Regions from separate parts of the Colwellia aquaemaris genome, predicted to be linked through region 1. Evidence: predicted binding sites of a transcription regulator. Region 1 holds the regulator's gene; each other region holds the start of a gene.
What was found. The regulator MetJ, encoded in region 1, represses methionine synthesis genes. The targets are predictions, from matches to a motif close to TAGACGTCTAGACGTCTA.
Positions count from the first base shown of each region.

Region 2: a site for MetJ is predicted at 3,712-3,729, ahead of msrA (peptide-methionine (S)-S-oxide reductase MsrA). Genes of this name have one in related genera too.
Region 3: a site for MetJ is predicted at 2,917-2,934, ahead of metA (homoserine O-succinyltransferase MetA). Genes of this name have one in related genera too.

Region 1 is NZ_BAAJLV010000007.1:106,747-114,158, reverse strand. Features, by position in the region: gene rpe (ribulose-phosphate 3-epimerase) at 1-638, opposite strand, end outside; gene AC27HL_RS16840 (TorF family putative porin) at 975-1,640, shown strand; gene metL (bifunctional aspartate kinase/homoserine dehydrogenase II) at 1,734-4,241, opposite strand; gene metB (cystathionine gamma-synthase) at 4,302-5,459, opposite strand; gene metJ (met regulon transcriptional regulator MetJ) at 5,691-6,023, shown strand; gene AC27HL_RS16820 (VOC family protein) at 6,103-6,513, opposite strand; gene ccoG (cytochrome c oxidase accessory protein CcoG) at 6,714-7,412, opposite strand, start outside.
Region 2 is NZ_BAAJLV010000002.1:261,446-268,857, reverse strand. Features, by position in the region: gene modC (molybdenum ABC transporter ATP-binding protein) at 1-738, shown strand, start outside; gene AC27HL_RS07520 (HesA/MoeB/ThiF family protein) at 731-1,483, shown strand; gene rmf (ribosome modulation factor) at 1,584-1,757, opposite strand; gene AC27HL_RS07510 (DUF3820 family protein) at 2,030-2,251, opposite strand; gene AC27HL_RS07505 (DUF3083 family protein) at 2,424-3,548, shown strand; gene msrA (peptide-methionine (S)-S-oxide reductase MsrA) at 3,827-4,369, shown strand; gene AC27HL_RS07495 (tetratricopeptide repeat protein) at 4,453-5,298, opposite strand; gene AC27HL_RS07490 (YdeI/OmpD-associated family protein) at 5,466-6,074, shown strand; gene AC27HL_RS07485 (ABC transporter substrate-binding protein) at 6,392-7,300, shown strand; gene AC27HL_RS07480 (acyl-CoA dehydrogenase family protein) at 7,364-7,412, opposite strand, start outside.
Region 3 is NZ_BAAJLV010000001.1:1,352,528-1,359,939, forward strand. Features, by position in the region: gene AC27HL_RS06015 (FadR/GntR family transcriptional regulator) at 245-964, shown strand; gene AC27HL_RS06020 (sodium/sugar symporter) at 1,221-2,783, shown strand; gene metA (homoserine O-succinyltransferase MetA) at 3,052-4,002, shown strand; gene metH (methionine synthase) at 4,037-7,412, shown strand, end outside.

The sequences.
Region 1 (7,412 bases):
TCAAGAGCGACTTTGTAATCTGGCTTTGAAAAAATAGCCGAGCCAGCCACAAACATATCAGCTCCTGCTTCAGCTATTTCAGCAATATTATCGGCCTTAACACCACCATCAACTTCTAAACGAATATCAAAACCACTGGCATCAATTTTTTCACGTACTAAGCGTAACTTATCAAGAGTGGTTGGAATAAATGATTGACCGCCAAAACCAGGGTTAACTGACATTAATAAAATAACGTCTAATTTATCCATAACAAAATCTAAAATATGTAGCGGTGTTGCCGGATTTAAAACTAAGCCTGCTTTACAACCATTGTCTTTAATTAATTGTAATGTTCTATCAATATGATCGCTGGCTTCGGGGTGAAAAGTTATAATATCAGCACCCGCTTTAGCAAAATCTGGAATAAGGCTATCAACGGGTTTCACCATCAAATGCACATCAATTGGCGCGGTAATACCGTAATCTCTTAACGACTTACACACCATAGAGCCAAAAGTAAGGTTTGGCACAAAGTGGTTATCCATAACATCAAAATGAACCACATCAGCACCCGCACTGAGAACGTTTGCGACATCGTCACCTAAGCGAGCAAAATCAGCAGATAAAATTGATGGAGCAATTAAAAAATCAGACATAGAAACACCCTCGATAAATTCTGCGCTACTTTAACTTAAATAGGTTGATTTTGCGACTCAGATCATCGACAAAATTGCTCGCTAGTTATCTTTTAATTTTATTTTTCTGCAATTTCTAAAATTTTGCATATCATTATATTTAAGCTTATGCACTTTTTTTGCACATAAGTGAATATTCCTTGCACCAAGACAGTTCATGCGAGGCACTAAGGACAAAGGAAAACCGCCCAGGATTACCACTTAACCATTTGATAATAAGAACATTTACAAAATTAAATTTACACAGGCATTGTCTTTGCAATGTTCGAGATAATTATAAAACTTAGTGGAACCAACATGAAAAAAACAATTACAGCTTTATCTGTTTCAACCATATTCACATCAACAATGCTTATAGCTTCTTCAGCGCACGCTGTTGAGGGCTTATCAGCTAATGCTGCCGCATCCAGTAACTATTTGTGGCGTGGAGTAACCCAAACCACCAACTCTGCCGCGGTTTCTGGCGGTATTGATTATGAGCATACATCAGGTTTCTCAGTTGGCACTTGGGCATCGAATGCTGATTGGGCTGAAAACATGACCTATGAACTCGACGTTTATGCTGCCTACTCTAATGAATTAGATAATGGTTTAGGCTACAGCGTCGGGTATATTTATTATGCTTATGATAGCGATGCTGACTCAGATTTCAGTGAAGTGAATTTTTCACTTTCATACGACGCGTTTTCAATTACCTACAACACTTTAGTTGATTCGGATGCTGATGGTGATTTTGGTGACGATACTTATATTTCAGCCGATGCGGCCTTTGAAATTTCAGAAGGCTTAGAGCTCGGCCTGCATGTTGGCAGTTATGACTTTGACGCTGGCGGCGATTATGTTGACTATGGTATTAGCCTAAGCAAAAACGGTTTTACTTTTGCTATTTCAGATACCGATATTGATGGTGCTGATGGTGATGTAAATTTTGTTGTTAGTTATAGCGTTGATTTAGACCTTTAACATAGCAAATCAATTATACCGCGCGTGTGCTTTGGCCATATTTAAGGGACACGCGCTATATTTCACCAATTCAAAAAACTACTCTCGAGCACATTAGTTTAAGCCTTTAATTTTAACTTGTTGCTGACGATGTGCCAATTGCTGACAAACCTTAACTAAATCAGCATGAATACCGCCTGCGGTAACATCTCGCCCGGCACCAGGGCCGCGAATAATCAAGGGGTTTTGCTGATACCAGTGACTTTTAATTTGGAAAACATTATCGCATGGCGTTAATTGAGTAAACGCGTGCTGAAAACTTAACTCTTCTAAACTCACTTTTGCCCGTAATCGGCCATCTTCCTTAACAAATTTAGCAACATAACGAATACCAGATGATTTTTCTTTTGCTTGGTTCAAACGTAGTAAGAATAAGTCATCAAGCTCTTCAGTTCGTTCAAGAAACTCCTGTAACGAAACATCTCGCAACGAGTCTGGCACTAGACTTTGGCAATCAATGTCTTCAAGTGAAAGCTCAAAGCCAGCGGCTCGCGCCAATATTAATAATTTACGCTGTACATCTCGGCCAGATAAATCTTCTCGCGGATCTGGCTCGGTAATACCTTGCGCTAGAGCATTGGCCAACAATTCTGAAAATGGTGTTACGCCATCATAATATTGAAATAGCCAAGATAAAGTCCCCGAGAAAATACCAGAAATTTCAGTGATCACATCACCGCTATTGATTAACTCTTCAATAGTTGAATTAATCGGTAAGCCTGCCCCTACTGTCGTGTTACCCAACCAATAGCTATTATGTTCTTTCGCTGTACTTAGCAATTGTTGATAATTTTCAGTCGGTGAAGAGGCCGCCCACTTATTAGCGCCAATAACATGGATACCTTGCGCGAAAAATTGTTGATATAACTGACTAAACGCCTCACTAGGTGTGATATCAACAACTACTAATTCATCATAAGGGTGATTGGTTAACCAATCTAATAACTGCTCACCTTCATAAGCTTTTGCTTGTTGTTGGTAATGCTCCAACGCGTTACTGACATCAATACCATCAGTATTAATTAGCGCTTTTTGTGAACCGACTAAACCAACCAAGTGAAGATTTTCCAATGCTGGTAAACCTGCTAACTGTTTTGGCAGTATTTCTAAAAATCGCTGACCGATATTACCTAAGCCAGCTACAACCAAGGCGATATTTCTGGCATCTTTAGTCATGTCGCCGTGGATATTATTCAGTAGCTCTCCAGTGCAAGCCTCCGGCAAAACCGCTATATAACTGTGTTGGTTTTCTGCATGGACAAAATGCAATGTTCGCTGATGCCTTAGCGCTCTTTTAAATCTTGCTCGCATACCACCTTGCTGTGCCACTTGATAACCTACAGTGGCAACAATAGCGACAGGTTTAAATGAGACCTCAGTATCATGACTTGCCAGCCATTGGCTTAACGCCTTTTGTTGCTCTTGAGTCACCACCAAGTAACCTTCATCTAGGTTATAGCACACAGGAGTAAACTCTTTCACCGCGCGAGCACCCGATTCTCCAAAAAAGCTAACTGACGTAGCAAGGATCAAATCATTTAAATAGGTCACGGAAAGCTCTTGTTTGGCAATTTGACCAAATTTACCAATTTCGCTGCCGCTAACCTCTGGCGCAAAACTACTGGCAACATGTAAATGGGTATTGTGATTTTTTAACGGCTGTAAAGTTTTTGCGTGTAATACCGGATTACCTAAACGCCCCAACTCATTTGCAACCGCATTGGGTAGACGATGTAATTTTCTTGCCAGCGGCACCACTCTTGGATCGGCACTATAAATACCATCAACATCTGTCCATAAAGTAACATTACGAGCACCAGACAGAGCTGCCATGATAGTTGCAGAATAGTCACTGCCATTACGACCTAATGTGCAAGCTTGTAATTGCTGGTTGCGAGCAATATAGCCAGTCACTATCACCAGCTGATTTGCTTGCTGCAACGGCGAAAGTTTCTCGGCGCTGGCAAGATAATCAATAGCACAAGTTTTTTCATTGCTTAGCAATAAAAAATCTCTAGCATCTAGCATATAGCTAGGACAAACGCTTTCGTTTAATACCGCTGATAATAACCGTGCTGACCAAACCTCACCTAATGCCAGCAAATCGTTTTGATGCTTGCTAGGATTGCTTAGTAAATGCGCTGAGATATTGGCAATATCGTCGTTCAGTAATGCTTTTAGCCTTGCCGCACTACTTGCATTGAGTAATTCTTCAATCAGTGCCACTTGCGAATCACGTAGTGCGACAATCGCATCAGCTAATGTTTCAGGTAGTAGTTCAACCACTAAATCGGTTTTATTTCCTACAGGCGCTGCTTGCTTAAGCTCATAATGTTCTAGTGCCAATTGGTAAATAGCAAATAATGCATCTGTTGTGTCGCCGTTAGCAGAAACGACAATAACGTCATTGAGTTGGCAATGCTGGCGAATAATATCAACGACACGCTCAATACAGGCCGAGGTTGCTAAACTACTGCCACCAAATTTATGTACATTACAAGCAGCTTTAGCCAACTGGTTTTTTGTGGAAGTAAGCTCCACAGCTGAATTTACGTCTGTCATTTTATTTCCAAGCACATGCGCATGTTTATCTAATTAAAAATTATCTTGAGACTATTTCGGTTATATTTGACTAGCGGTAAGTGCCTGCGCTAAATCTGCTAAAATGTCGTCTATGTCTTCAATCCCAACTGAAAGGCGCACTAAAGACTGAGTAATACCTGCGGCAAGTTGCGCTTCAATTTCCATGCCCGCATGAGTCATGGTTGATGGATGACTGATCAAACTTTCTACCCCACCTAATGATTGCGCTAAAGTAAAAAATTCAAGTTTATCAAACAGCACCTTTACTGCTTCAACACCGCCTTTAAGTTCAAAGCTCATCATGGCGCCAAAGTCATGCTGCTGCTTTTTCGCTAACTCATGCTGCGGATGGTTAACTAGCCCTGGGAAATACACTTTTTCCACCGCCGGATGTTGCTGTAAAAATTCGGCAACCGCATTGGCATTAAATTGGTGCTGCTTCATGCGTATCGGTAAAGTTTTCAAGCCCCGTAGCGCTAAAAAGCTGTCAAATGCCGAACCGGTAATACCGATACAGTTAGCCCACCAAGCAAGTTCTTCACCTAAGGCTTGCTCTTTGGTCACTAATACTCCACCAACAACATCACTATGACCATTGATATATTTAGTGGTTGAGTGAAAAACAATATCAGCACCTAATAACAAAGGTTGCTGCAATGCTGGCGATAAAAAGGTGTTATCAACAGCAACCAAAGCGCCAGCTTGATGAGCTTGTTGAGTAATATCTTCAATATCCACCAAACGCAGTAACGGGTTACTTGGCGTTTCAATTAGCACTAGTTTAGGTTTTGTTGCTAAGGCCTGTGTTAATGCCGCTTGATCATTTTGATCAACAACAATTAACTTAAACTGCCCACGCTTGGCAAGATGGGTAAACAGACGAAAACTGCCACCGTAACAATCATGAGGAATAACCACAGTATCATCGGTATTTAGCAACTGACAAACCAGATGTACGGCTGACATTCCCGTGCTAGTGACAATACCTAGCGCCCCTTGCTCTAAATCAGCAATGGCTTGAGCAAACGTAGCACGAGTTGGATTACCCGTACGTGAATAATCAAACTGACGCTTTTCATTAAAACCTTTCAGTGCATAGGTGCTAGAAAGGTGAATTGCAGGAATAACCGCACCATGATGTTGGTCACTATTAATACCTGCACGAACCGCAGTTGTGGCAATTTTTTTCTCGCTCATGTGTGCTCCAGTATAGACATTCTTCTATATAGATGTTTGGACGTCTATAAATCTAAACGGTTTAAAGTGTGCGGTCAAGTACTTTAGACATCTAACCTTCTACACATTCGTTATTGACTCACGCCTCACAACCAGTAAAATTAGCCGTCAAGAATAAACTTATAACTTACTGGTATACCAGATAAGCTAATTATAGGTTTTTCATAATCATTTAAGCATAGAGGAATATTCATGGCAGAGTGGAATGGCGAGTATATTAACCCTTACGCCGAACACGGGAAAAAAAGTGAACAAGTAAAAAAGATCACCGTGTCTATCCCTTTACGTGTGTTGAAAGTGCTAACCGATGAAAGAACACGTCGTCAGGTAAATAACTTACGTCATGCAACCAACAGCGAACTATTATGTGAAGCATTTTTACATGCTTTTACTGGCCAACCATTGCCAGACGATGCTGACTTAGCAAAAGACAATACACAGAAGCTACCGGCCAGTGTTCGTAAAGCGTTAGAAGCACAAGGTGTGACTGACTTTAGCGAATACGAAACAGAAGTAGAAGATTAAAGCGAAACGAGTATCCAAGAGATTAATAAAGGCGCTTTAAGCGCCTTTTTATTTTTGAGCTAAGACTATCTACCAATTATTAACCTGCTTGATTCAACTGTAATAAATCCCATTTAGTGCCATATAAATCTTTAAAAACAACGACTGTACCGTACTCTTCTATTCGTGGCTCCTCGGTAAATTCAACGCCATGAGTTTTCATGTGCTCGTAGTCGCGCCAAAAGTCATTGGTTTGTAGAAAGAGAAAGACTCGTCCACCGGCTTGGTTGCCAACAGATTTTTTTTGCTGATCATCACTGGCTTGCGCTAGCAACAAATTTGTCCCGTTTGAATTTGGTGGGGCGATTTGTACCCAGCGCTTGCCAGCACCTAAATCGCTATCTTCAATAAGCTGAAAGTTTAGTTTTGTGGTATAGAATTCAATAGCGTCATCATAGTTTTCAACAACTAAGGCGATATTCGATATTCTTTGCTCAATGGGGTTTGTCATGATCACTCTATTCGCTAGGTAAAAAGTTATTTTACCGTATTTTAACACTAACAATAAGTAAGGATAACTGAATTATCGAGGTGATTGATACTGTGCACGCCAATGTGATTTACTGCAGCTGTCTTGCAGGCCTTAGCTTTTTCCAAAAAAAAAGGCGCCCCATCGACGCCTTGGTTAAATAACCCAATCTACACACCAAATTAGTTTGAGAAAAATTTCGTCTCCGTTACTGCTTTTACTTCCGGCTTATCGCTAACACTGACTTCCAGCGACACTTCACTAACTCGGCCTTTAATATCGTCAGCAGCCATAGTTAAATGCACTGGCACATTGGCAATTTCTCCTGCTTTAATCAATATGTCTTTATCTGCACTTAAGCTCACTTTGTTATCTAATACATTGACGTTAAAGTGGCGATCTATTTGTGACTTATTAGTAATTTTCAATAAATAGCTATTCGTAACATTATCTTCAAAATCTAGCTGATAAAGTGCCGCTCTGTCTCTAAGCACTGAAAATTCAATTGGCACCCGCACCTGAATGGTATACACCATAAAAGCCATAGCTAGTATTGATAAAACCCCGTAACCGATAATTTTCGATCGCAACAATTTAGCTTTTTTGCCAAGTAATGCATTTTCACTGGTGTAACTAATTAACCCTTTAGCATAGTTAAACTGGCTCATGGCTTGATCACAGGCATCGGCACAAGCACCACAATTTATGCACTCATATTGCAGGCCATTACGAATATCAATACCAACTGGGCAAACTTCCACACAAAGATTACAGTCAACACAGTCTCCTAGCCCTAGCTCTTTAGGATCTTGCTTGCGCTTACGGCGACCACGATTTTCTCCACGTAGTTTGTCATAGGCAACCAATAAGGTATTTTTATC
Region 2 (7,412 bases), on a different contig from region 1:
CAGCATCACAATGTTAGGCATTTATCAGGCGGTGAAAAGCAGCGAGTATCACTTGCTCGTGCTCTATTAGCTGAGCCAAAGCTATTACTATTAGATGAGCCCTTTAGTGCGTTAGATAAAAAAACAAAAGCGCAAATGCTCCACATAGTGAAAACAATTCAACAACAATTGAACATCCCTATGTTATATGTCAGCCATAGCATTAGTGAGCTACAATTTATTGCTAACCAACTTATGGTTATGTCGTCTGGAAAAATTGACTATATTGCACCAACCCACCAAGCCATACATAAGCTAAATAATCTAGATGATGTTGCGATTAAAACCAGTTTATCGTTAAAAATTGTCGAACATTTACCTGGTTTTGGTTTAACTCGCTTATCTTTTATTGATACTCCCAATGATTTATATCTGCCATTGTTAGCACCAAATCAACAACACGCAGATATTGGCCAGCTATTACCCTGTATTATTTATGCACGCGACATCAGCATTAGTACGACTAAACCCGAGCATAGTTCTATCGTCAATCAGCTCGCTGGACACATTATTAAAATAATAGCAAAAGCAACCAGTGCAGTTATTATTGTGCAATGCTGTCAAGAAAAGTTTTATGTTCAAATTAGCTTATGGTCAGCAACTCGTATGGCCCTAGCCGTCGATCTCCCCATATATATTCAATTTAAAGCTAATGCGGTGCATAGCTTTTATTTATCGGAACCAACAACTTATGCTTAGCCCACAAGAGCAACTACGTTTTAGCCGTCAAACCATGCTAAAGAGTATTGGCGAACAAGGTCAGCTTAATTTAAAAAATGCCAAAGTGATGATCATCGGCATCGGCGGTCTTGGCAACCCTGTAAGTCTTTATTTGAACGCCGCTGGTATAGGCACCCTTTACTTAGTTGATGGTGACAACATTGATATCAGTAACTTGCCTCGACAAGTGATGTTTAATGAAGCGCAAGTTTCACAAAGTAAAGCCGACACTGCCGCAGATGTGCTGCATCAGCAAAATAGCGACACCAATATTGAAGTTCTCGATGAAATGCTCGACGAAGAACTTGCAGACTATTACTTCCCGCTGGTTGATTTAGTGCTAGATTGTACAGATAACCTAGCTACACGCTACTTAATAAATGAAAAATGTTTAGAGCATAAAAGGCCATTAATTATTGGTGCCGCCACCGGGTTTGACGGCCAATATATGTTTGTCGATCCCAATATAAGCGATAGCGCCTGTTACCAATGCTTATTTCCAGCCAGTAAAAAAGCACCTGAGAACAACTGCCAAACTTTAGGTATTTTAGGACCGATCTTAGCAATTGTTGGTGGCATGCAAGCTTTGCAAGCAATAAAATATTTATCAGGAATTGACCTTACAAAAAATCAATTGAGTATATTTGATGGTTTTAGTAATTGCTGGCAACAGCTAAAAGTTAAAAAGCAGGAAAAATGCTCTGCATGCTCAGACAAACCTTAAGTAAATTAATGAATTTGTCAGCTAACAATAACGAAAAGCCCTCAATTAATGAGGGCTTTTCGTTATTGCATCGTAATTAATATATTAGCTATTACTTAGACTATTTAAAAAGTCCCATATTTTTATCAGTAACTGCTTCGCGCCAGCCGCCGAGCCATTCTGATTTAGTATTATTATTTTGATATGGACAATTTTCCTTATTTCTACCTAAAAGACCTGCTTGGTAGCCATTTGAAAACGCTCTTCCTAATTTATCTCTTTTTTGTCTTCTCATGAATTAAACCTCTTAACCACTTGATAATTATTAATAAAATTTTATCTTACGGCCGGAAATTAACGACAACCGACAATTAATTTAAGGCCAATATTTATTTCTATGCAAGTCATATCTAACATAAAAACCAGCCAATATTTTGACGATAAAATCTGTTAAAAGGTCTTATTTATAACTTAGTTTTACAAAACAATTCGTTACCGAAAATTGATATAACCAGCAATACTTAAAAGACTCAATAAAATAACAATTCAGTTTAAATAATAGCCATTTTAGTCTTTTAAAAGTGGCTGCAACATCTCTTCCAAACCATTTAGTTTCACTTCATATATTAATGCTAATTGCTCACCTAGCTTTCCTTCTGGAAAACCCTTACCGTGAAACCAAACTAAATACGGCTCAGGTAGTTGCAGTAACTTTCGACCACTATATTTACCAAAAGGCATAACTTGATTCACTGCAGCTAGTAAATCGGCATTATTTGCTATCGACATGATTAACTCTTTATTTAATATGGTTGGACTTAGGCTCTTAAGCGAGTTTTAAATTTTGCACAGTCATCAACCAGTGCCTTAATTGACATAAAAGTGTCATAAGTATTCCCTATAATTTCGCCAAACTTAGACGGTATCAAGGGTGATACCTAAATCTCTTCAGGGAACTTTTATGTCAATTATTAGAAAACGTAACGCCGGCCAAAAGGCTTATATCCCAGGAAATGCTCGCGACAATCAATATATTTTGGCTGAATTTGCCTTGTCAGATCAACTGCTTTCACAACTATCTAGCAAATTAACACATAATAATTATTACACTATATATCAAAGTCTGGCTGATCTATTATTTACACTCAGTAATGACTTTGCCATTAGCAACAGTTTATTAGTTGCCAATGATAAACTGGTCCGTGTTAGATACAGCCAAGAAATGCACCAATGGCAAACAAGTCAGCAAATTATTTTTTACTATGATCCTGTAAAGCACTTACTACAAAACTCATTTTTCGATGCCAATATCAGAGCAAAAAAAATTACCTTAGTATTTCTAGCATCAGGTAGCGATATTCGTACAGGCTCAGCAAACTTTCATCAGCGCGTAAAATCCTTACTAGCAAATTTTGCCCAACAACTTAAGATTCCGCTAACAGCGATAAGAATGCGTGATCACCAGCACCTTACCTATGATATTTTTGCCAAAAATAAAGGCTGTAAAAACAGTCAAGCACATAAACTTAGACCAATTAAGCAGCGCTATGCCAGCCAAGATGTGCCACTAACTGAGAACTTGTCTGCTATTACTTACGCGGTGATTAACCTAACCTTAAATCACCGTATTTGCCAACTCGTCGATATCGATGCTAATTCTTCAGACCCATACAATCCACTTTATACTTATTTGACCGACACTTTTTCATTAGTCGCCAAGCAATTTAACTTGAATAACGGTGCCTTAATTGCCAATGGCTTAGTACCAATTGTAAGACACAGCTTGCATGAAATTGTTTCCAAAGTTGGCGAATTACAAATGCTAGGTTATAACCCCAAACAGAGTCCGTGTGGCATTGTTAGCAAATGGAAAGCAGATGAACTGGTTGATAACGTACAGCTAATTTTCGTCGCCAATAACCCAAACGGTGAGGAGCAAAATTACGCCAAATTTATAAACCAAATAGAACAAGCAATGCGCCTATTCGCCACGGAATTAGAAATTCCAACAGATAAAGATGAGCTAACCTTAAGGTTTCATCAACACATTGCATATAATTTATTAGCTAGCGATACTGCTAATTAGCAAAGTAATAACGAGCAATAATAGTTACTTAGAACACAACTTATAATCACGACTAAAGCGGTGCAAGTATAAGCATCGCTTAAATTTTCATGCCTAATTTTGGCTTTTTATTATTAGTGCATAGCAAAACTTCACCGTTACTTACATCATCACAAAAAACATATAGACATCTAAACATCCAAATGATAAATTCATTGTTCAAAGACTTATAGACGTCTACAAGTCTTTGAACAATAATATCGAAAGCTTTCAACATTTACGCAAGAGGAAGATTACCAATGAGCATTGAAACCATCACATTAGGTGCAGGCTGTTTTTGGTGTGTTGAGAACATTTTCTCACGTATTAAGGGCGTAAAATCTGTTATTAGTGGCTATGCAGATGGTGATATTGCCCAACCAACGTATCAGCAAGTGTGTTCTGGCACCACTAATTATGCTGAAGTTGTTCAGGTGGACTTTGACAATGAGCAATTGTCACTTGCGCAAATACTAACGGTATTTTTTGCCATTCACGACCCAACAACCTTAAACCGTCAAGGTGATGATATTGGCAGCCAATATCGTTCAACCATATTGGTGCATAACGAACAGCAGCAATTATTGGCTGAGCAAAAAATTGCGCAACTCACAAAAGAGCAATATTTTAGTAGCCCTATTGTTACAACTATTAAGGCGGTAAATAATTTCTATAGCGCTGAGAGTTATCATCAAGACTACGTAACTAACAACCCTGATAACCAGTATTGTCAATTAGTAGTGGCGAAAAAGATTCAGAAATTTTTACAAGAATTCTCATACTTACTTAAAGACGCGGCTTAATTTCAGCACAAAAAACGCCCTAAGACTGGGCGTTATGACTTTCAAAAATTCAGTGCTCTAAAACTAGCACAATCAATTAAAGCTTAATACATTAACGTATAGAGCTTTCGGCGGTATTTATTGGCTAAGGCATCACCATCAGGTAATGACTTCATAACATCTAGCAATAAATCTTTACTGGTTGTATCTGAGCCATCTTTTTGCACTAAATAAAAGAGAATTTCTAACGCATCTTGCTGGCGATTTACTTGGGTATACTGAGCCGCCAATTGATGTCGTACATCTATACTCTCAGGGGTGTCTTGTAATTGTTGCTCAAGAGCTTGAATTTCTGGAGAATCGGCAGCTTGGCTAGCCAATTCAAGCTTAGACAGTAAAGACTGATAATAGCTATCTTGATCAACCATTTTAATGGTTTGCAATATTGCATCAGCTTCAGATACCTTACCCGTTTGCAAATAAACATCGGCCAAGACTAACTTAATATCTGCTCGTTCACTGTCAAGTTGATAGGCTTGCTCAATATACTTAAAAGCGTCATTCGCTTTATTTTCAGCAAGTAATGCAGTTGCATGATTTAGCAATAAATCTTGCTCTTTAGGTAAGTACTTCGCTAAAAACTGCTCAATAGCTTCATCTGTTTGTGGGCCTGATAAACCATCAAGCGGTTGCCCTTCCCTCACTAAAATAGCGGTTGGCAAACCTTGAATACCAAACTGCTGCGCTATCTGTCCTTGTGTTTCGCAATCAACTGTTGCAAAAAGAATAGTGTCACTGTGATTCGCCAATAAACTAGCTAGCTTATCGCGTAGTTCAACACTCTCAGGTAGTTGTTGAGCCCAAAAATCTACTAGTACTAACCTAGCTTTCGATTCTTCTAATACAACTTGTTGAAAGTTTTCAAGGGTGATAGCAAGCGAATTTGTCATCAATAAAATTCCAAGTAAATTTAATATATGACATTTTATTTGGGGGCATAACCTAGTTTAAACAAGCTCACTAGGGAAATATTTATTTTGTGGTTTTACGCTTTATCAGCAATACTCTTTAACAATAACTAAGTTCCAATAATAAAAAATAAACTGTTGAGAAAACCATGTCGAAAAATGTTGCCATTGATCAGTACATCAGCAGCCAAGCACCTTTTGCTCAAGAAATTATTATACATTTACGCAATATTATTCATCAAAGTTCCACTGATATTACCGAAGCCATTAAATGGCGTCACCCATGTTTTGAAAGCAATGGCTTAGTATGTGCCATCGCTGCCTTTAAACAGCATGTGAATTTCTCTTTTTTTAAAGGGAAACGACTAAACGATAGTGCAAATATTTTCTCAAAAAACGATAACAATGAATTAGCAGCACTCAAATTTACAGTACTTAATGACATGCCAGCGGATGACATTCTTATTAACTACCTGCAACAAGCTATCGCGTTAAATAACTCCGGTAACGTAAAAAAGCAGCAAGCGACGCGTAAAGATAAAGCCGACTTAGAAATACCTGCCGATTTAGCATCGGCACTGGCAGAAAACCCTAAAGCAAAAGAGGTGTTTGCTAACTTTAGCTATTCAAAACAAAAAGATTATATTGAATGGTTAATTTCAGCGAAGCGAGCAACAACTCGAGCGACTCGACTAAGCACAGCCATAGCATGGATAGCTGAAGGTAAATCTCGGCATTGGAAATATGAAAACTGTTAAATCAGATAGTGGAAAAAGCTTCAACTAAGACCAAAGTATGAATGGCTAAAAGCACTACTATGATTAAAATTAAGAGTTAGTAAGTATTTACATCCAATTATTTCATTAATATAAGAAGCCTAATAATATGATTTTAAATACATTAAAAAATAACCTGAGCTTTAAATAATAATTTAACAAATCATGAGGTAAAATATTGCAGCTATTCACTACATTTATCATCAACAATACGACAAAACTTTATGCTTAGATGCCTATTGCTACTTATTTTACTAATGTGCAGTACAACAATTCTTAGTAATAACCGGCCATCTTCGATGCCACAATATAAAGCAAAAACAATTATTTTACCGCTCAATAATTGGGCTAGCCAGCGGGTAATTACAAAAGCGTTGGGCACTATGGTGCAATCACTTGGCGAACAGATTGAATATAAAAATATCAGTTCCACAGATCAATGGGGAGCACTTCGTCAAGGGCTTGTGCATATTCAACTCGAAGTTTGGCAAGTATCAATGGCTAATGACTTTGATCGTATGGTGCAACAAAATTACATTATCGATGCAGGTACGCATCAAGCGATAGGAAAAGAAGATTGGTGGTACCCAGATTATGTTGAAAAGTTTTGCCCAGGCTTGCCTGACTGGCAAGCGATGAATGCTTGCGCAAAAATATTTGCCAATCAAAATTCAAATGGCAAAGGCGTATATTACGCTGGCCCTTGGGACTACGGTGATGGCGATATTATTCGGGCATTGAATTTAAATTTTACCATTCATCGCTTTGAAAACGATATGCAAGTTTGGCAACAACTTGCCCTGGCAATTCAGCATCAACAACCGATAATATTACTGAATTGGACGCCCAATTGGACAGACAGTAAAATTAAAGGCAAGTTCGTTAAGTTTCCAGCTTACCACCCAGATTGTGAAACCAAAGCGAGTTGGGGTCTAAACAAATACAGGCTTAAAGATTGTGCGAATCCAAGCAATGGTTGGTTAAAAAAAGCCGTTTGGCCTAAATTAGAAGAATACTCGCCATGTGTTTTTCAATTGGTAAAAAATATCGACTTATCAACAGCTATGATTGCCGATGCCTCAGCACTGCGAGTTGCAGACAACCATAGTGAAGACTACGCAGCTAAACTCTGGTTAAAGAAATATCAAGCAGAAGCCAAAAAATGGCTACCATCATCGTGCAATAATACCTTTAGTCATCAGCTATAAAAAACGGACAAAAGTTAACTCTTTTGTCCGTCTATTAAATTATCACTTAACTCTTTTGGCTCGTTACATATTCTGCAGCAAATCGCGAGCAATTATAACTTTTTGAATTTCA
Region 3 (7,412 bases), on a different contig from region 1:
TTTTAATTTATACAATACTATTTATAATACAAATAAATTTTCGAGAAGCAAGTAATTTGTTTAGCGCTTTCAATGGTTAATTTTTCGTTTTGGTTTGGACTTTGTATGTGAACTCTATTTTAATGACACTATTTTACTAATAGATGTTAACAATAGGTTTAAATTATTAGGACGAGATTTAGCTAGTCTATTTTTCAATAGTCAATTATCATACAAATTATATTTACTTCATTTTTTAGGCTTTATGGAATCTTCACATCGCAATTTAACGCAACAGTTAGTTCATGAACTTGGCAAAGCTATTATGCAAGAGAAGTATCCTGTTGGCAGTAGTTTGCCGTCTGAAGCCGATCTATGTAGTCAGTATGGCATTAGTCGAACAGCAACACGCGAAGCGGTAAAAATGCTAACAGCTAAAGGTTTAATTAGCTCTCGTCCTCGCCAAGGTATTAAGGTTCAAGAATTAAAACGCTGGAATTTATTTGATACTGATGTTCTAGAGTGGGTGTTACACGGTAAGCCTGATTTGTACATGCTACGCCATTTCTTACAATTGCGATTAGCGCTAGAGCCTGAGGCAGCTTATTTAGCTGCGCAATATGCAGATAAAGATGATTTAGTACAAATAGAGGCTGCGTTAGTGCGTATGAAAGATGCCACCAATGGTTACGACGATACACATGAAGCAGACATTGCTTTTCATCAAAGTGTACTTTCTGCGAGTGGTAACCCGTTTTTTTCTCAGCTTAAAACTTTTATTGCAACCGCGTTAAAAGTCAATATTCGCTTTACTAACCGTATGATCCCAGTAACTTTAGTTGAATATCAGGCCCATGCTGATATCTTTGAGCATATTAAGAATGGCCAAGCCCAGTTGGCGTTTGATGCTGCATTAGTAACACAAAAGGCAACTTTAGCAATTGTTAATAAACAAATAGAAGCATTAGAAAGCCAAAGTTCATAGGCTATAGCGGCTTTGTTTAAATTTTACCCTAAAAAAGCTACCGTAATGGTAGCTTTTTTATTATTGGTATTAAGCTAAATGAATAGGGCGTTGACTTATTTTTTGCAATCGAATGCATTTTGTATAAATAGGCAAGACGTGCTATCACTGAACTACTTTAAATCGTTGTAAAAAAACGCTTTAACCAGACAACTAATGATTAAAATAATAAATAAGTGATATCGAAAAGATCATTGCTTTAATTTGAGGTTAGAAAATGAAATTGGAAATGTTCGATATTGGCGTATTTATCGTCTATGTTATCGGCTTATTGTTGGTGGCGCTGTATATTTCGCGAACGGACAAAAAAGAAGGCGCCGATACCGAAGATTATTTCTTAGCCGGTAAGTCATTACCTTGGTGGGCTATTGGCGCATCACTGATTGCCTCCAATATTTCCGCCGAGCAAATTATTGGTATGTCAGGCTCAGGTTTTGTAATGGGGATGGCAATTGCTTCTTATGAGTGGATGGCAGCGATTACTTTAATATTAGTCGGTAAATATTTATTACCGATATTCTTAAAGAATGAAATTTTTACCATGCCACAATACTTGCAGCAACGTTTTGACCATCGAGTTAAGACCACGTTAGCGCTGTTCTGGTTGCTTGTCTATGTGTTTGTCAATTTAACCGCTGTGCTTTGGTTAGGCGGCTTAGCCATTGAAACCGTGGCAGGTGTAGATTGGTGGTATGGCATGATCTTCCTTGCGATATTTTCTATTGCATACTCATTGTATGGTGGTCTTAAAGCCGTTGCCTATACTGATATTATTCAAGTAGTGCTGTTAATTTTTGGTGGTTTATTGTTAAGTTATCTCGCACTTGACGCTGTCGCCGAGGGGCAAGGGATGTTAGTAGGTTTTGGTAAGTTAACTACGGAATTACCAGGCCATTTCGATATGATTTTGTCATCTGATAATTCTCAATATACCAACTTACCGGGGATTTCAGTACTGGTTGGCGGCATGTGGGTAATGAATATTTCATACTGGGGCTTTAACCAATATATTATTCAACGTGCTTTAGCGGCCAAAAATATTCAAGAAGCGCAAAAGGGCATTGCTTTTGCGGCATACTTAAAATTGTTAATGCCAATTATCGTAGTGCTACCAGGCATTGCCGCGGTTGTTTTATATCCAAATCTTGCCGCGGCAGATAAAGCTTATCCTTCTATGATGGAATTAATGCCTGTAGGTATCAAAGGCTTAGTTTTTGCGGCATTAGTTGCGGCAATTGTTTCTTCGCTAGCGTCAATGACCAACAGCATTTCTACCATTTTTACTATGGATATTTATCGCCCAATCAAACCTAATGAAAGTCAACAGCATTATGTTGGTGTTGGTCGTGTTGCTACGGTTATTGCACTTGTTATAGCATTATTTATGGCTGAACCTTTATTAGGTAAGTTTGAACAAGCATTTCAGTATATTCAAGAGTTTACCGGTGTTTTCACGCCAGGTATTGTAGTGATATTCTTAATGGGTATGTTTTGGAAAAAAGCGACATCAATGGGGGCGCTTTCTGCGGCCATTGGCTCGGCGGCATTCTCATTTACTTTAAGGACCCTATGGCCTGAATTACCGTTTATGGACCGCATGGGCTTAGTCTTTTTACTCTGTTTATTTTTAATGGTTGCTGTCTCTTTAGTAGGCAAGTCGACCAATAGTGATACTAGTGTTAGTTTGGCAGAAGTGAGTTTTAACACAGAACGAAGTTTTAATATTGCAGCACTTGGTGTTGTGATAATTTTGACCTTTTTATACACCATTTGGTGGTAGTACTTTAGTTAAGTCTATTAAAGTGAATATGTTACGGCCGTAAATCTTTTGATTTACGGCCTTTTTATTTTCTTCCTTTATCCGCTGCTGTTCAGCCACTTTTCTTAAAAATTATAGCTCATAATAAAATGTTTAGACGTCTATACGTTTAGAGGTTGACATATCTAGAAATCCAAGTCACATTATAGCCTAAGAAAAGTTGTAATGATTAAGGCTGTTTGACGGCGTTATTTTATACTTAATAAATATTCGGAATTAGGTTAGTGCTATGCCCATTAAGATCCCCAATGAATTGCCCGCTTTAACGATATTAGACAACGAAAATATCTTCGTGATGTCTGAACGTCGTGCCGCAAATCAAGAAATACGTCCAATGGAAGTGGCAATTCTTAACCTAATGCCAAATAAAATTGAAACTGAAGTACAAATATTGCGCATGTTGGCGAATACGCCTCTGCAAATCAATGTTGAGTTTGTTCGTATTCATGCCAACGAGTCGAAAAATACTCCGCAGGCGCATTTAGATAATTTCTATCGCTTGTTTGATGATATTAAAGACAAGCAATACGATGGCTTAATAATTACCGGAGCTCCGTTAGCATTACTTGATTATCAGCAAGTGACCTTTTGGGATAAAATTTGCGAAGTATTTGACTGGGCAGAGAAAAATGTTACCTCGACCATGTTTTCTTGTTGGGCAGCACATGCTGCGCTATATCACCATTATGGCTTGAAGCGTCATTTGCGCGAACAAAAGCTGTCTGGTGTTTATCAACATCGCTGCTTAAAGCCAAAAGAGCAGTTAACGCGGGGCTTTGACGAAATGTTCAATGTACCGCATTCGCGTTATGGTTATATTGATAAACGTGATTATCAAACATTAGATAATTTGGAAATACTGGCAGAATCTGAAGATGCGGGGGTTTATTTGGTCGCCAGTAAAAATAAACAGCAAGTTTATTTAACAGGGCACCCAGAATACGATGCCTCAACGTTAAGCGAAGAATATTTTCGTGATCTCGACTCCGGTGCTAATGTGACAGTGCCAGATAATTATTTTGTTGGTGATGATCCAAAAAACGAAGCTGCAAACACCTGGCGCAGTCATGGCAGTTTATTATTTACTAACTGGCTAAATTATTACGTTTATCAAATAACGCCGTATCAATTAGATGCAGACCATATTCAAGCAATTCACCCAGGAAATTCACGTGGCTAAGCAAGTAAACTCAAATTCTTTATTATCAGCAAAGGTGCTGAAATCTCCCTCTTATACTTTGCTTCAGGCTCAGCTAGAAAAGCGTATTCTTATTTTAGACGGTGCTATGGGCACTATGATCCAAGCATATAAGTTTGAAGAGCAAGACTATCGTGGTGAACAATTTGCTGATTGGCATTGTGATGTTAAAGGCAATAATGACATGTTAGTGCTGACTCAGCCTGAGGTGATTAAAGCGATTCATCGTGAATACCTTGAAGCGGGCGCTGACATTCTTGAAACCAATACCTTTAATGCCACCACCATTGCCATGGCTGACTATGATATGGAGGCACATAGTGCTGACATTAATTTTCAAGCAGCACAATTAGCACGTGAAGTTGCAGATGAATTTAATGCCCAAAACCCAGCAAAACCACGCTTTGTTGCCGGAGTGTTAGGGCCAACTAACCGCACGTGTTCTATATCGCCTGATGTTAATGATCCGGCATATCGAAATGTCACCTTTGATGAGTTAAAAGAAGCTTACATTGAGTCGACGCAAGCTTTAATTGCTGGTGGTAGTGATATTATTTTAATTGAAACTATTTTTGATACCTTAAATGCTAAAGCCGCTATTTTCGCGGTAGAGACAGTTTTTGAAACACGTGGCGAGCGTTTGCCTGTGATGATCTCAGGTACTATTACTGACGCCTCGGGCAGAACTTTATCAGGACAAACCACAGAAGCTTTTTATAACTCGTTACGTCATGCCAAGCCGATTTCATTTGGTTTGAACTGTGCGTTAGGGCCCGTTGAACTTAGGCAATATGTTGAAGAATTAAGCCGTATTTCCGACGTTGCTGTTTCTGCCCATCCCAACGCTGGTTTACCCAATGCCTTTGGTGAGTACGACTTTACTGTTGAAGATATGGACAGGCATGTCGCCGAGTGGGCAAATGCTGGCTTTTTAAATATTATCGGTGGTTGTTGTGGTACTACGCCAGCACATATTAAAGGTATGGCTGATGCCGTTGCTAATGTTACTCCAAGGGAAATTAAACCAAGAGAAATCGCTTGTCGTTTATCTGGCCTTGAAGCGTTAACCATCAAAGAAGACACCTTATTTGTTAATGTTGGTGAGCGTACCAATGTAACCGGTTCTGCTATTTTTAAACGTTTAATTACCGAAGAAAACTACGACCAAGCTATTGCGGTTGCCTTGCAACAAGTTGAAAACGGCGCACAAATTATTGATATCAACATGGATGAAGGCATGTTGGATTCAAAAGCGGCGATGATTCGATTTTTGAATTTAATTGCCGGTGAGCCTGATATTGCGAAAGTCCCGATCATGTTGGACTCGTCAAAATGGGATATTTTAGAAGAAGGCTTAAAGTGCATTCAGGGTAAAGGTGTTGTTAACTCGATAAGTTTGAAAGAGGGCGAAGAAAACTTTCGCCAGCAAGCTGAATTATTAAGGCGTTATGGTGCTGCCGTAATCGTAATGGCTTTTGATGAAACTGGTCAAGCAGACACCCGAGCACGTAAGTTTGAAATTTGTCAGCGCGCTTATCATATCTTGGTTAATGAAATTGGCTATCCAGCAGAAGATATTATATTTGACCCGAATATTTTCGCCGTCGCAACCGGTATTGATGAGCACAATAATTACGCTCGCGATTTTATTGATGCGGTAGCCGATATTAAGCAAAATTTACCGCATGCGATGATCTCAGGTGGCGTTTCCAATGTCTCTTTCTCGTTTCGTGGTAATAACCCTGTTCGTGAAGCAATTCACGCCGTGTTTCTATATCATGCAATAAAAAATGGCATGGATATGGGCATTGTAAATGCGGGTCAACTCGCCATTTATTCTGATATTCCTGAAAATCTGCGCTTAGCTGTTGAAGATGTTATTCAAAATACGGATGATGGCGCAACCGAGCGCTTACTTGATGTTGCCGAAGAGTTTCGTGGTCAGGCGGGCAGTAAAAATAATAAAGCTGATTTAAGCTGGCGAGAGTTGCCGGTAATTAAACGTTTAGAGCACTCGCTTGTTAAAGGCATTAATGAATATATTGTTGAAGATACCGAAGCTGCAAGGCTTGAAGCGAATCGGCCGCTAGACGTTATTGAAGGGCCATTAATGGATGGCATGAACGTGGTCGGCGACTTATTCGGCGCTGGAGAAATGTTTTTACCGCAAGTAGTTAAATCTGCGCGGGTAATGAAACAAGCGGTTGCACATTTAAACCCGTTTATCGAAGCAGAAAAAACAGAAGCCAAATCAAACGGTAAAGTTTTATTAGCAACAGTAAAAGGTGATGTTCACGATATTGGTAAGAACATTGTTGGCGTGGTATTGCAATGTAACAATTACGACATTATTGATTTAGGGGTCATGGTATCGTGTGAAGATATTTTACGCGTTGCCCGTGAAGAAAACGTCGATATTATCGGCTTGTCTGGTTTAATTACACCTTCGTTAGACGAAATGGTGCATGTTGCAAAAGAAATGACCCGACAAGAATTTGAACTGCCATTACTGATAGGCGGTGCAACAACTTCGAAAGCACATACAGCAGTTAAAATTGAACCACAATTTCAGCATCCTGTGGTTTATGTGCCAAATGCCTCACGTTCAGTCTCTGTGGTTAGTAGTTTGTTATCGAATGAGTTACGAGATGACTTTGTTGCTCGTCAAAAAGCGGAATATGTGAAAGTTCGGGAGCGTCATTATAAAAAAGGCCCGCGTTCGAGCTTAATTCCTTTAGCCGAAGCGAGAGCAAATGCCGTACCGATAAGCTTTGATAACTATACCCCTAAAGTGCCGAATAAATTAGGGGTTACTGTGCTTGATGATATCGACTTAAATATTGTTCGAAACTATATCGACTGGACGCCATTTTTTATGACATGGCAGTTATCAGGTAAGTATCCTTTAATATTGCGACATGAAGTCGTGGGCGAAGAAGCAACTAAATTGTTTAATGATGCCAATGCCATGCTTGATGATGTTATCAATAATAAAAAGCTGACGGCTAAAGCGGTATTTGGTTTGTTTCCGGCGAATAGAGAACAAGATGATATACAGCTTTATACTGATGAGTCGCGTACTGAGCCGCTTATGAAACTTCATCAGCTGCGTCAACAAAGTAAAAAGCCAGCAGGGCAATACAATCGCTGTTTGTCTGATTATGTGGCAGATAAAGCTTCTGGAATTGACGATTATGTTGGGGCATTTGCGGTGTCAGCAGGCTTTGGCGTTGAAGCTTTAGTGAAAGCTTTTGACGCCGAACATGATGATTACAACAGTATTTTAATTAAGGCGGTTGCTGACAGGCTTGCAGAAGCTAGTGCGGAATATTTGCATGAACAAATTCGCAAAGAATACTGGGGTTATGCACCAGATGAAAATTTTGACAACG